DNA from 3 places in the Cobetia sp. 2AS genome. Region 2 is predicted to be linked to each of the others. Evidence: predicted binding sites of a transcription regulator. Region 2 holds the regulator's gene; each other region holds the start of a gene.

Region 1 (4,730 bases), 250 kb from region 2:
CTGGGGCTGACGGCCACAAGGCCCATCACGCCCTGACGACCACTGCCGCCAGCCATTGAAAACTCCCGCCACGGCCCTTTAGGCCGAGCGCAGGAAGCCCCCTTGAGAACGATCGAGACAACGCCATGACACACCACATCAGCTACTACCACGCCCATCTCTACTACACCGATGAGCAGAGCCTGGCCGCCGCTCGCGAACTGGCGGCTCAGGCCGAGCAACGCTTCACGCTGCGCGTCGGCCGCTTCCACCAGCAGCCGGTCGGCCCGCACCCGCTGTGGAGCTGTCAGCTGTCCTTCCTGCCTGAGGAATTCGGGCGCATCATCCCGTGGCTGGCACTCAACCGCGGCTCGCTGGATATCTTCGTGCACGCCGGCACCGGCGATGACCTCTTCGATCACACCCAGGGCGTGATGTGGCTGGGCAACTCGCATACGCTGAATCTCGCGGCCTTCGCCAGCGAGTGAGGCCGCGGCAAGCATTGAGCCCGCGGCAAGCATTGAGGCCGCGGCAAGCATTGAGGCCAGGGCAATGGTTGACGCCCACCGCGGGTCTGACACGCTATCATCGCCTGACACCACTGACTCAAGGATGCCCCCATGACGCGACTGCGCCGCCTTTCCCCTCGTGCTGCCCTGCTGGGTGTGATCGCCTCAGGCCTGCTGCTGGCCGGCTGTGATGACAACGAGGTCGGGGATGTCTCGCTGGGCCTGTTCACCACCAAGGACATCAAGATCGAGAGCCTGATCGACCCCAAGGTGCCGGGCGTGACCTGTCACCTGAGCAACATCGAGGCGGACCTCGACTTCTCCGATCCCTCCGACATGAGCATCGCCTGCCGCCAGACTGGCCCGATCACGGCGGAGATGATCGCCGACATCGACACCTCCAAGAGTGGCGAGGAGGTCTATCGCAAGTCCAAGAGCGTGCTGCTCAAGAGCCTCAAGATTCGTCGCATTCTGGATCGCGACTCCCAGAGCCTGCTCTATATCGCCTACAGCACCAAGGAAACCAGTGGCAGCTTCAAGCATGCACTGAGCAGCGTGCCGCTGTGGGGCAGCGACGCCTGGCAGGCACCGGCAGCGCAGTGAGTCGCCTCGGTGCCTGAATCAAGCGCCGACTCATCAAGCTCTGATCCATAAAGCCCTGACTCAACAAGCCCTGACTCATCAAGCGAAAGCTTCACCATCATCCCTTGAAGTTGTGGGCTGTCGCTCCAAGGTCTTGTGCAACGGCTAGCCAGCCGGATTTTCATTCGCATGACGCAAAGGAGTGACACACGATGTCGAGCCCGGAGCACAAGCAGAAGATCTGGAAGCTGATCAAGGATGTGAAGGTCGGCATGTTGGTGACGCAAGGCGATGGCATGCCCCACGCCCGCCCGATGCATCTGGTGCAGGATGACTACGACGGCACCCTGTGGTTCTTCACCCGCGCCAGCGCCGAGAAGGTGTTCGAGGCCAGGAAGGACAGCGAGGTCTGCCTGAGCTTTTCCGATCAGGATGATGGCGTCTACGTGTCGCTGAGCGGTCATGCCAACCTGCACCGCGATCAGGGCCTGATCGACAAGTTCTGGAATCCGTTCGTGGCCGCCTGGTTCCCGGAAGGCAAGGATGACCCCGACGTCACCCTGCTGGAGATCTCGGTGCAATCCGGCGAGCACTGGAAGGCCAAGGAGAGCAAGGCCTATCAGCTCTACGAGGTGGCGCGCGCCAACCTCGACAAGGACCACACCCCGGACATGGGCGAGAACGAGAAATTCGGCACGGTGTAAGCAGAAGCCCGAGCTCGTCAGAGAGAGCTCTTTGCAGTGCCCGCGTGAGAGTCAACGCGCACGGCCATGCCAGACACGACAACGCCAGCCCACGGGCTGGCGTTGTCGTGTCTGGCAGCCTGCCGTTTCCAGCAGGCTTGTCATCGGTGGTGAGGATTCAGGTCAGCGAACGGCTCAGGCCTTCATGTCGAGCACGATGCGCCCCTCGATCTTGCCGTCGATCATGCGTCCGAAGATGTCGTTGATGTCCTCGAGCCTGCCGGTCTGCACGGTGGCAGCGACCTTGCCTTCCGCGGCGAAGTCCAGCGCCTCCTGCAGGTCCTGACGCGTGCCGACGATGGAGCCACGCACCGTGATGCCATTGAGCACGGTGGAGAAGATCGGCAGCGGGAAGTCGCCCGGCGGCAGGCCGTTGAGCACCAGGGTGCCGCCACGGCGCAGCATGTTCTGGGCCTGATCGAAGGCCTTGGGCGATACCGCCGTCACCAGCGCCCCATGCGCGCCGCCGATCTCGCGCTTGATGACGCTCGCCGGGTCTTCCTTCATGGCATTGACGGTCACGGTCGCGCCCAGACGGCGGGCCAGTTCCAGCTTGGCATCATCCACATCCACCGCCGCCACGTTCAGGCCCATGGCACGCGCATACTGCACCGCCATGTGTCCCAGCCCGCCGATGCCCGAGATCACCACCCACTGGCCGGGGCGGGTGTCGGTCATCTTGAGCCCCTTGTAGACCGTGACCCCGGCGCACAGCACCGGCGCGATCTCCACGAAGCCCACGCTGTCCGGCAGGCGGCCGACGTAGCCTGCGTCCGCCAGCGTGAACTGGGCAAAGCCGCCATTCACCGAGTAGCCGGTATTCTGCTGGCTCTCGCACAGCGTCTCCCAGCCGCCCAGGCAATGCTCGCAGTGGCCGCAGGCCGAGTAGAGCCAGGGCACCCCGACACGGTCGCCTTCCTTGACGTGGGTGACGCCCTCGCCCACCGCGGCGATGATGCCGACGCCTTCATGGCCGGGAATGAACGGCGGATTGGGTTTCACCGGCCAGTCGCCATGCGCGGCGTGCAGGTCGGTATGACAGACCCCGGAGGCGGCGACCTCGACCAGAATCTCGCCACGTCCCGGGCGCGGTACCGCGACCTCCTCGATCACCAGCGGTGCACCGAATTCACGTACCACGGCGGCTTTCATGCTGCTATCCATGACGTACTCCTCATCCATTGAAGACTGACGAACATTCAAGAAAGACGGACATTCAAGACAGACGAACCTGCAGAGTTGCGGCGGAGAGTTGCGCCAGAGAGTGTGGGCTTGCGCCTGCATGCGCCAGCGCCCATGCCAGCGTTTTTCCAGCGTTTTTCCAGCGCCCGAGCCTGCGCCAAGCTTGCCTCTCCATTGAAACCAGACGCAGCGCTCCCTGCCCTGCGCCAGATCAAGCAATCGGATCTGGCGCGGGCATCGATGTCATTTTCTCAAGCAAGAATCGCGGGAGGCGTGCAGCGCCACCGGTCGCGGTGACGCTGCCAGCCAGGCCTAGAAGAAGCCGAGCGGATTGATGTCGTAGCTGACCAGCAGGTTCTTGGTCTGCTGGTAGTGCTCCAGTGCCATCTTGTGGGTCTCGCGACCGACACCGGATTTCTTGTAGCCACCGAAGGCGGCATGGGCGGGATACTGGTGGTAGCAGTTGGTCCACACGCGACCGGCCTGGATGCCGCGCCCCATGCGGAAGGCGACGTTCATGTCGCGGCTCCAGACGCCGGCGCCGAGACCGAATTCGGTGTCATTGGCGATGGCCAGTGCCTCGGCCTCGTCACGGAAGGTGGTGACGGCCACCACCGGCCCGAAGATCTCTTCCTGGAAGACACGCATGGAGTTGTTGCCCTTGAGCAGGGTCGGCTGGATGTAATAGCCGTTGGCCAGCTCGTTCTCCAGCTGCTCGCTGCTGCCGCCGGTGAGCACCTCGGCGCCTTCCTCACGGGCGACATCCATGTAGGACATGATCTTGTCGAACTGCTCGCGGGAAGCCTGGGCGCCGACCTGCACGTCGGTGTCCAGCGGGTTGCCGCGCTTGATGGTCTTCACGCGCTCCATCACCCGGGCCATGAAGTCGTCGTAGATGCTTTCCTGGATCAGGGCGCGTGACGGGCAGGTGCACACCTCGCCCTGATTGAAGAACGCCAGCACCAAGCCTTCGGCGGCCTTGTCGATGAACTCGGGTTCGGCATTCATGATGTCGGCGAAGTAGATGTTGGGTGACTTGCCGCCCAGCTCCACCGTGGAGGGGATGATGCTATCGGCCGCGCACTTGAGAATGTGCGAGCCCACGGGAGTGGAGCCGGTGAAGGCGATCTTGGCGATGCGCTTGCTGGTGGCCAGCGCCTGACCGGCCTCGGCCCCGTAGCCGTTGACGATATTGAGCACGCCCGCCGGCAGCAGATCGCCGACCAGCTCCGCGAGCACCAGAATCGAGGCCGGGGTCTGTTCCGCCGGCTTGAGCACCACGCAGTTGCCGGCCGCCAGCGCCGGGCCGAGCTTCCAGGCCGCCATCAGGATCGGGAAGTTCCACGGGATGATCTGCCCGACCACGCCCAGCGGCTCATGGAAGTGATAGGAGACGGTATTGGCGTCGATATCCGCTGCGGTGCCTTCCTGGGAGCGCAGGCAACCGGCGAAGTAACGGAAGTGGTCCGCCGCCAGCGGAATATCGGCGTTCAGCGTCTCGCGCACCGCCTTGCCGTTGTCCCAGGTCTCGGCGACGGCCAGCATCTCGAGGTTCTGCTCGATGCGATCCGCGATCTTGAGCAGGATGTTGGAGCGCTCCTGCACCGAGGTCTTGCCCCAGGCAGCGGCTGCCTTGTGGGCGGCGTCCAGCGCGAGGTCGATATCCACCGCACTCGAACGCGGGATACGGCAGAAGGCCTCGCCCGTCACCGGGCTGACATTGTCGAAGTACTCA
Region 2 (4,730 bases):
GAAGGCGATACCGGATATCGCACTGACTCCCTTCACGCTCAAGCTGATGCATTTCACCTTCCTCGGCTGGCAGGCCGTGGTCGCGCTCGGCGCACTGGCGATTGTCGCAGGCTACTCCTCGGGCCAGTACATGGCCGAAGCGCCCTGGCTAGTCGATCTCCTGATGACCCTCGTCTGGCTGGCCGTGGCGTGGGTCTTCTTCACGGTGCTGGAACAGCGCACGCTGCGCCGCCTGCCGGTGGCCTGCTGGTACTTCATCGCCGGCCTGATGCTGGTGTTGATACAGCATGTGTTGATCTCGCTCAGCGTGCCGATCGGCCTGCTGGAATCGATACCGCTCTTCACGGGCAGCCTCGAGGCACTGGTTCAGCGCTGGCAGGCAGGGCCACTCCCCGGCGGCATGTTCGCATTCGGCCTCATTGCCTTGCTCCATCACATGGTGACGAGCCGCTCGCAGCTGACGCTCTACTCGCATCGGCTGGCCGCCACCAGCTTCTGGATGCTGGTGCTGCTGGTGACATGGGGAGGTGCTCCGCTGCTGTTCGCGAGCGCCCTGCCGGCCTGGAGCCAGACGCTGGGCATGGCAATGGGCCTCCTGCTGCTGGCGCCGGGGCTGGCACTCAGCCTCAATGGCCTGATGACACTCAAGGAGGATTGGCACTCATTGCGCCGGGATCCGCTTAACTGCCTGCTGGCGGCAGCTCTGGTCAGCTTCGCCCTGGCGGTACTTGAGTACAGCCTGCTGTCATTGCCGACACTCAACGCCCTGACCTTCAGTGCCACCAACAGTCTATCGCCGGCAGCAAGCCTGGGGGTGGTCGCGACAGTCGCCATCGTGATGGCCTATCACCTGCTGCCCCCGATGCGCTCCCTCGCGCTGCTCAAGACGCACGCCCTGCTGGCCATCATCGGCACCCTGCTGTGCGTTGCCGCCAGCTGGGCGACCACGCTGCTTCAAGGCAGCATGTGGCATGTGCTGGCAGATGACGGCAGGCCGCTATACACCTTGAGCGAGGTGCTGGAAGCGGCCCGCATGCCGATGATGATCTCGCTGGGCGGGCTCGCCTGCTGGGCGCTCGGCATGCTGCTGATGCTCCTCAACGTGACGCGCACCCTGGCTGATCAAAAGAGCGAACGCCAAGCCGCTCACGAGCGCCAGCGCCTGAGCCCCGGCTCGCACAAGGCATCATCAGAGCCTGCCATGCACTCTGCGTCCACCTCTACCACGCCCCCTGCCACATCCTCGGGAGGGCACTACGCATGAGACATGTCCTGCTCGAACGTCACGCCGGCCTGATAACGGCACTATGCCTGCTCACCATGAGCCTCGGCGCCCTTGCCCAGCTGGTGCCGCTCGGGGCTCACCCCAGCCTCGCCAGCGCACCCGAAGACCTCAAACCGCTGAGCGCCCTGGCGCTGGAGGGCCAGCGCATCTACCAACGCGAGGGCTGTCAGCAGTGCCACACACGCATGGTGCGCGATCTACCTGGCGATACGGCGCGCCACGGCGATGCGACGATCGCCCGGGCGCGCTACTACGACCGTCCCTCGCTGTGGGGCGTCGAGCGCTGGGGGACGGATTTGAGCCAGCTGTCTGCGCAGCATGACGATGCCTGGCAGCGCCTGCACCTGCATGACCCGCGCAGTCAGGTGCCGGGCTCAGCGATGCCCGCCTACCCGTGGTTGTTCAAGCGGGCGTTGAGCGGCGAAGGCATCGCGGCACGCATGCGAGCCCTGCAAGGCCTGGGCGTGCCCTACGCGGAAGACGAGATTCTCGCCGCCCCCAATGACGTACGTGGCACTGCCGAAATCACGGCGTTGCTCGCCTACCTGCAGCAGGCCGCCCCCGCGAGCGACATCGCCAGCCGCGACCCATGACAGGACACCGCTCAGGAGACACGACATGAATCTGCTGGAGACAACTGGACTCCCCCTGTTCTGGAATCTCTGGGTGCTGGCCCTCACGCTGGGCAGCCTGGTGCTGTTTGCCATGCTGGCACTGGGCAGTCTTTCGCGCGCTGCAAGCGCTGACAGCGACGAGCGCGAAGGCGATGGCCCCATGCAGGAACATCGCATCAACGGCGTACGTCAGCCTGACACACCAGCGCCACGTGCCTGGGGCATACTGGCACTGGCGACGCTGGCCGCCGCACTGATCCTGCTGCTCGGCGCAGCTGGCTGAGGCAGGTCGTCGCGGTATGGTCACGCGGGGCCAACCAGGCCTAAAGTTCACACACCTTGCAACGCCCATGGGTTGGGCAGGATAATGAATTAATAAAATCTAATATTATGGCGCCACGAAATTGCGCTGCGCCAGCCGATGAGCGCTCAGACTCTGGCCGCTCGAATCAATTCGGCTGAGCAGGGTAGCGGCGGGCGACAAGGCCCCGCCCCACCGTTCGTTGCGCCCGAAAGACCCCTCCCGCTGCCCTGCCCCAGGGGTAGCGGTGACATTCCTCAGGAGAGTCACCATGACGGCCAATGCACAGGCATCACACCGCTTGCGCGCCCATGAAGCCCGCTGCCAGACCTGTTCGCTGAGTTCACTGTGCCTGCCACTGGCACTGAACATGGAAGATATCGACCAGTTTGACGCCATCATCCGCCGTCGCGCGCCACTCAGAAAAGGGGAAGTGCTCTTCACCCAGGGCGATGCCTTCGATTGCGTCTTCACGGTGCGCTCCGGCAGTCTCAAGCAGATCACCAATGAAAACAGCGGCATGGAGCAGCTGACCGGCTTCTACCTGCCCAGCGAGCTGGCCGGACTCGATGCCATCGACAGCAATTGCTATCCCGGCACCGCGGTGGCGCTGGAGACCACCACCGTCTGCGAGATTCCCTTCGACCGCCTCAATGCGCTCTCGGAGCAGATGCCGGAGCTGAGAACCCAGCTGTTCAAGAGCCTGAGCAAGGAGTTGCACGAAGACCGCCGCATGATGATGCTGCTGTCGCGCAAGACAGCCGATGAGCGACTGGCGAGCTTCCTGGTCAACCTGTCACAGCGCTTCCGTCGCCGTGGCTATTCGCCGTACAGCTTCCGCCTCTCGATGGCACGCGCCGATATCGGCAACTATCTGGGGCTGGCCGTCGAAACCATCAGCCGTATCCTGACCCGCTTCCAGACCCAGGGGCTGGTCGACATTCGTGCCCGCGAGGTGCATATCCTGCATCTGGATGGCCTGATCGAACTGGCCGAAGGCGAGTGTCAGGGCGGTCGCTGATGACGCCTGCTGACAGCACATCACGCTGAGCGACACTGCGCTGATCCACCGCCAGGGCGCCATGTCGGCACCACACAAGACAGAAGCCCGCCACGCAATTTGCGTGGCGGGCTTCTTCTTTCTGTCAGGCCAGTCGTCAGTCGTCCTGACAACCCTGACAGTCCTGGCAGCCCAGACAGTCATGACAATAGGCCTTGTCTCGGCCTTCGCTGGCGATCAGCGGTTCTCGAGGCGGTTATAGTCCAGCATGCCCGCTTCGACAGGGCGATCAGCATAGTTGGTGCGCAGCACGCTGTCGGAGAACTCCCAGAAGCGCGGATCAGTCCGGCGCACCCCGATATCGGCCTGCAGGGCGCGATAGTCCTCTTCGGTCTCGAGTGCCGCCACCCGCTCTGCCAGCCCCGTCAGGGTGTCAGGCGTCAGACGCCAGAAGGCATTCGGGTAATCGCCCGCCACGCCACGCAAGACATCGAGAGTGTCTTCCTCAGGACGGCGATTTTTCTCCTCATCGAACAGGCTGGTGATGTTGGCGTGGGCGGAATTGCGCAGCACGCTGTAAAGGCGCGGCGAGTCATCAGTGCCATCCTCCAGCGCGACGATCGTCACCTCCGGCATCAGGCTGGCCGAGACTCCCTGCACCGCAGCGAGGGCCTGCAGCTCATGTCGCACGTGCTCGTCCTCGACATTGCTCAGGCTGCGCTCATGGCCGAGTTCCGGCGCGAGGCGCTCCTGCATGCGCCGCATCAACCCAAGGCGAGCCTGGTTCGGCGATGACAGCTCCTGCGGCGTCCAGACGATGCCACTGGGCGCATCGAACTGCGGCGGCTTCTTGAACAGCAGCTCGACAAGCCCGGGGCTGACATCGCGATACCAGCTGTCATGCACCGCCTGGCGCTCGCCTGCCGGCAACAGCACCAGCAGGTTGTTCTCGCCTTCCATGCGCAGGAAGTCCATGTACAGACGGGTGACCAGCTGATGGCCGAGGTTGCCATAGACATCGAAGCCGGCGACCAGCAGATAGTGGATGCGCTCCAGCATCGGGTAATCGATAATCCAGCCCGTCTTGGGCACGCCACCGACCAGCCCCTTCATCACCGCCGCATTGTCGAAGTGACGATAGATGGTCAGGGCCGCGTTGGGGTTGCGACCCTGGCCGGGGCCCTCGGCCCAGCCGCTGCCGTCCCACAGCACTCGCTCATCCAGGCGCAGATCGCCATCGAGATAGGCCTGGGACATCAGGCGCTGCTTGGCCTTGAGATAGGCGGTCTGTTTGCTCTCGAACTTGACCCAGGAGCTGATCGGCAACGCATTGCTGCTCTGCTCGGCGGGCAGGCTGAGATTCTTCCCTTCCTCGGCCAGGGTGCGTTCCACTTCCGGGTGACTGAACATCTTCGGGTCAGTGAAGCCGACCCAGAAGTGATCATTGATCACATCCACCGCGACCTGCCCGCGACAGACCGGCCCCTTGATGAAGCCCATGATGGTGTTCTGCGACTCATCCAGCATGAA
Region 3 (4,730 bases), on a different contig from region 2:
GCCGCAGGCCTGTCACTTCCCCAGCAGGCTAACTATCATGGCCAGTCATCGCAGCGCTCACCGACAAGGATTGCCAGTGAACGCTTACCGCCTATCACCCGAGACCGTGATTCCTACCTGACATGACGCATCGCTCCCCCATTCATCCCTCTGCTGGTCACACCGCCACCACCAGCCCCAGCGCCACGGCGCCGCGCGGCCACGGCGATTACTGCGAAGCCGGCCTCGCCCGCCTGCTGGAGCAGCACGACCTCAATAGCTTCGATGCCCTGTGGCAAGTGGCAGCCCACGACGTCGACGCGCCGAATCGTGAACGCGGCGGCGTCTCGACGGTTTCGCTGCTGACGCTCGAGGATGAAGACGGCAATAGCCATCGCCTCTATCTCAAGCGCCAGACCAACCACCTGGGCCGCAGCCTGGCGCGCCCGCTGGGCGAACCGACCTTCTCTCGCGAATGGCGTGCCATCCGCCACTATCACGCGCTGGGAATACCGGCAGTGGACGCCGGCTGGTACGGCGAGCGGCGCGCAGGCCGGGAATGGCGCGCCATCCTGATCACCTTCGATCTCGCCGGGCGCGATGACCTGGACCACTGGCATGAACGCTGGTCAGAGCTCGACGCGGGCATGCGCTCTCAGGTCATCACCGCCAGCGCCCGCCTCGTTCGCGAGATTCATCAGGCTGGCCTGATGCATGGCTGCCTGTTCCCCAAGCACCTCTTCCTGAGTCGCCCGCCGAGTGAGTCGCCGGACAGCACCTGGCAGATGGACGCCGTCATCATCGACCTCGAGAAGACGCGCCGCTTCGTGCTGCGCCGCCACGAGTGTCTGCGCGATCTCTACGTGCTGTGGCGCCGCCTGAAGGGCTGGCAGCACGATGAATGGCGACAATTTCTTGCCGTCTATCGCGATGCGGATGCGCAGAGCGCCGAGGTCAGTCAGTGGCTGAAAGAGCTGGAAGCACGCGCCGCACGCAAGCGTCGCTGAGCCTGCAGAGCCCGGTGACGACTTTGGCGTAGTGAGCACTAACCTCGCGCACGGCATGCGACCAAGGTCTTGGTCACCTTGCGCGAGGATGAATGAGGATGTCGCTCGAATGCGTCAGCACAAGTCTCACTCGTGAGACATTAAACTTCCCTGAAATAATCGGTAACATCCGCTAACAGGACGCCTAATAAGTTTTCAAACAACGTTCTAAAAAAATGCTTGCTAAACAGAACGCTGTTTTTTATAGTTCGCAGCGTCCCCTGATCGACGCAGCCACGCAGAGCACACGGCCCAAGCCGTAGGGTAGCGAGGCACTGCTGACAGGCAGCTCACGAAGCCAAGCTTCAAGGAGAACTACACATGAAAGCTATCAAGATCCTGACCGCTACTGTTATCGCCGGCACCATGGCAATGGGCGCACAATCCGCCATGGCCTATGGCAAGGGTGACATCTTCCTGCGCGGTGGCGTTGCCAAGGTCGACGGCAAGAGCAACAACGGCAACGGTCTGATCGCCAAGGATGAGTCTGGCTTCGCCGGTTCCGTGGGCTACATGTTCCACGACAACCTGGCCATCGCCCTGCAGTCCACTGAAGAATTCAGCACTGACTGGGAAAACAGCGCCGGTGGTTTCGATCAGATGCCGATCAACCTGATGCTGCAGTACTACCCGCTGGGCGGTACTGAAGCCCGCGTCCAGCCGTACGCTGGTGTCGGCCTGAACTACACCCACTTCTCCGGTGAGTCTGCCGGTGGCCAGAGCATGGACATCGACGACAGCTACGGCGCCGCTGCCGAGCTGGGTGTGGACCTCAAGATCACCGAAGCCTGGGCCGTCAACGGCTTCGCTCGTTACGCCGACGTCAAGGCCGATACCAAGATCGCCGGTCAGGACGTGAACGACACCGAGCTGGACCCGGTCACTGTCGGTGCCGGTGTCACCTACCGCTTCTAAGTCCTTGCGCGAGGCGTGAACATGCCTCCAGCGAGTACCTGGCAAGCCGTGTGATGCCGCGTCATGAAAACGCCAGCGATGGAGCTCGGCAACGCCGAGCCGTCCAGGCGCCAGATGGGCATCACACACAAACGCCGCAGACCTTCGGGTCTGCGGCGTTTTCGTTGTGGGCAGCCAACGGCTACACGGCGGATCTTGAGCGACGTGGCGCAGAAATTGACCTGGATCAACCACGTCCCTGACCGAGCAAGAACGCCCGTAAACTCTTGCCCCAGATCAAATTTCTCGAAATTCGGCTACCTAGAATGAGGGCATTGTTTCCCGCCATCCTTCAGGAGCCATCATGTCCGACGTCGTCACTCGCTCAGCCTCCCTCCCCGCGCACCTGACTTCGCGTAGCCCGCGCTCTGCAGCACGCCCGTGGCAGCTTCTGGCACTGGCAGGCCTCACCAGCCTCGCGACTCTCGGCGCCGCACCGGCCATGGCCGCCGACTCGCTGAATGGCGGCTCTCACAGCTCTCTCAACTCTCTCAGCTCTCTCAGCTCTCTCAACTACGGCGCCGGGCAGTTCTGGACGCGAGCGGGTGTCGCCAAGGTCTCGCCGAAGAGTGACAACGGTCGCATCGATGCCATCGGTGCCGATGTGGATGTCGATGATGACAGCGCCTTTGCCTTCACTCTCGGCTATCGCTTCACCGACACCTTCGGTATCGAACTGCTGGCGGCGCAGGATTTCGACCACGACATCTCGCTCAATGGCCAGAAAGCCGGTTCCGTCGATCACCTGCCGCCGACCCTGACACTGCAGTACTACCCGCTTGGCGGACGTGAATCGCGCATCCAGCCGTACATCGGTGCAGGCGTCAACTACACCCACTTCTCCGATGAAACCCTCGACGATGGCACCAAGCTCGAGATGGATGACAGCTGGGGCGCGGCCGCACAGATCGGCGTCGATCTGGTGATCAACGAGCACTGGGCGGCCAACGTCGCCGCCTGGTATCTGGATATCGATTCCGATGTCACCGTGGCGGGCAGCGTCAACGACAAGGTCGAGATCGACCCCATCGTGACCATGGCCGGGATCAGCTATCGCTTCTGATCAGCCACTTCCTGGCTAGCGTTGCTGATCAAGCGCATCTGACTGGCCAGAGACGACAACGCCCCGCCAGCCCATCTCGGGCCGGCGGGGCGTTGTGCTTTGTACTTGGTGCGTTGTGCGTTGTGCGTTGTGAGTTGTGCGCTCGGCACGCCTCAGCGCGGGGCGGCTTGCCCACTGTTCGTCGTTGCCGAAGCATTGGAAGTTGTTGCAGTCGATGAGGCTGAGAGAGTTGAGGGCGAAGGCGGCGTGGCCTCGTCGACCGGCGCCTTGCTCACCTTGCCCGGACGCGGGCGGTCCAGCACCAGCCCCAGCACCACCAGTGCCGCGCCCGCCACCATCAGCGCGGTCCACTGTTCATCGAACAGCCACCATGCCATCAGCGCGGCACACGGCGGTACCAGGAAGAAGGTGCGCGCAACCTGGTGGGCCTCGCCACGCTCCAGCATCAGCATCAGCAGCCAGATGGCGCCGACCGAGATGGCGATCACCAGCCAGGCCATGGTCAGCAGCAGACGCGGCGTGGGGTCAAAGGCAAAGCTGCCGACACTGGTCGCGGCGACGACGAACACCGCGCCCGCACCGAGATACTGGAACATCAGCCCCTCGACCAGCCCCATGCGCCCGGAGACCCGCTTCTGCCACAGCGTCGAGCTGGACACGCCGATCAGCGCCACCAGACACCAGACGAGCCCGATCAGCGGCCACTCCAGGGTGCCCGCGCCGTCCTTGGCAAGCCCTGCCCCCAGCACCAGGCTGACGCCGATGGCGCCACAGCCAAGCCCCGCCCACTGCTTGGCCCCCAGCCGCACGCCGAACAACGGCAGTGACAAGGCCACCGTCACCAGGGGATGCAGGCTGACCAGCAGCGCCGTCAGGCCCGCCGGCAGCCCCGCCTTGACCGCCGCGAACACGCCACCCAGATAGGCGCCATGCAACAGCATGCCGATGCCCATCTGCGCCAGACGGTCGTTGCGCCGCCCCCACTGACGCGGCTTGCGGCGCAGCCACAGAATCAACCCCAGCACCGGCAGCACCAGCAGGCTGCGCACCAGCAGCAAGGTGAAGGGTTCAGCGTCCAGGGTACCGAAGCGTGCGGCGATGAAGCCGCTGGCGAACAGAAACACGAAGCAAAGTGGCATCCACATCACGCAGACTCCAGCGAGAGAAATGACAAGCGGTCGGCCCGGGGCAGGTGCAGGATATGCACCGACGGGACCACGACATGAGCCTTCAGCTTGCCGCGAACCCTCAAGGGGGCACAAGATACAGATAATCACCAATTCAAGGGGTACAGACAGGCATGTCATCCGCCGAGCACGCTTCGTCCGCCAGCCGCCCTTCGCTTGCCGGCGATGCCATCAGCTCAACCACCAGCTCAATCGCCAGCTCAATCGCCAGCTCAGGCGCCACTGCCGCGACGCTGCCGCGCTATCAGCAGCTGGTCGAGCGACTCAAGGCCCAGATGGCGACGGGCAAACTGAGCGCGGGACAGCGCCTGCCTTCGCTCAGGCGGCAGGCGGCGCAGTCGGGACTCGGCCTCAACAGCGTGATTCGTGCCTATGGCGAGCTGGAGGCGGCGGGCCTGATCATCGCCGAACCGCGTGCCGGCTATCGGGTCGCGCCAGCGACGCAGGCTGCTCACGACGCGGATGCCCTGAATGGCGCCCTGAATGGCGGCTCGCAGACCA

The links. The regulator FNR, encoded in region 2, switches genes on or off when oxygen is low (the NO sensors DNR and NnrR bind a similar motif). The targets are predictions, from matches to a motif close to TTGATNTANATCAA.
Region 1: the regulator FNR is predicted to act here: its motif matches at 3,197-3,210, upstream of adhP (alcohol dehydrogenase AdhP).
Region 3: the regulator FNR is predicted to act here: its motif matches at 2,157-2,170, upstream of QD356_RS02655 (OmpW family outer membrane protein).

The regions. Positions count from the first base shown of each region.
Region 1 is NZ_JARWKQ010000003.1:366,648-371,377, reverse strand. It holds gene QD356_RS11415 (sulfite exporter TauE/SafE family protein) at 1-10, shown strand, start outside; gene QD356_RS11410 (DOPA 4,5-dioxygenase family protein) at 126-467, shown strand; gene QD356_RS11405 (CreA family protein) at 600-1,091, shown strand; gene QD356_RS11400 (pyridoxamine 5'-phosphate oxidase family protein) at 1,283-1,774, shown strand; gene adhP (alcohol dehydrogenase AdhP) at 1,949-2,977, opposite strand; gene QD356_RS11390 (aldehyde dehydrogenase family protein) at 3,308-4,730, opposite strand, start outside.
Region 2 is NZ_JARWKQ010000003.1:120,178-124,907, reverse strand. It holds gene QD356_RS10410 (cbb3-type cytochrome c oxidase subunit I) at 1-1,264, shown strand, start outside; gene QD356_RS10405 (cbb3-type cytochrome c oxidase subunit II) at 1,261-1,878, shown strand; gene QD356_RS10400 (hypothetical protein) at 1,904-2,182, shown strand; gene fnr (fumarate/nitrate reduction transcriptional regulator Fnr) at 2,472-3,221, shown strand; gene QD356_RS10390 (fatty acid cis/trans isomerase) at 3,438-4,730, opposite strand, start outside.
Region 3 is NZ_JARWKQ010000001.1:615,986-620,715, reverse strand. It holds gene QD356_RS02665 (lipopolysaccharide kinase InaA family protein) at 123-986, shown strand; gene QD356_RS02660 (OmpW family outer membrane protein) at 1,347-1,940, shown strand; gene QD356_RS02655 (OmpW family outer membrane protein) at 2,422-3,042, shown strand; gene QD356_RS02650 (DMT family transporter) at 3,195-4,187, opposite strand; gene QD356_RS02645 (PLP-dependent aminotransferase family protein) at 4,343-4,730, shown strand, end outside.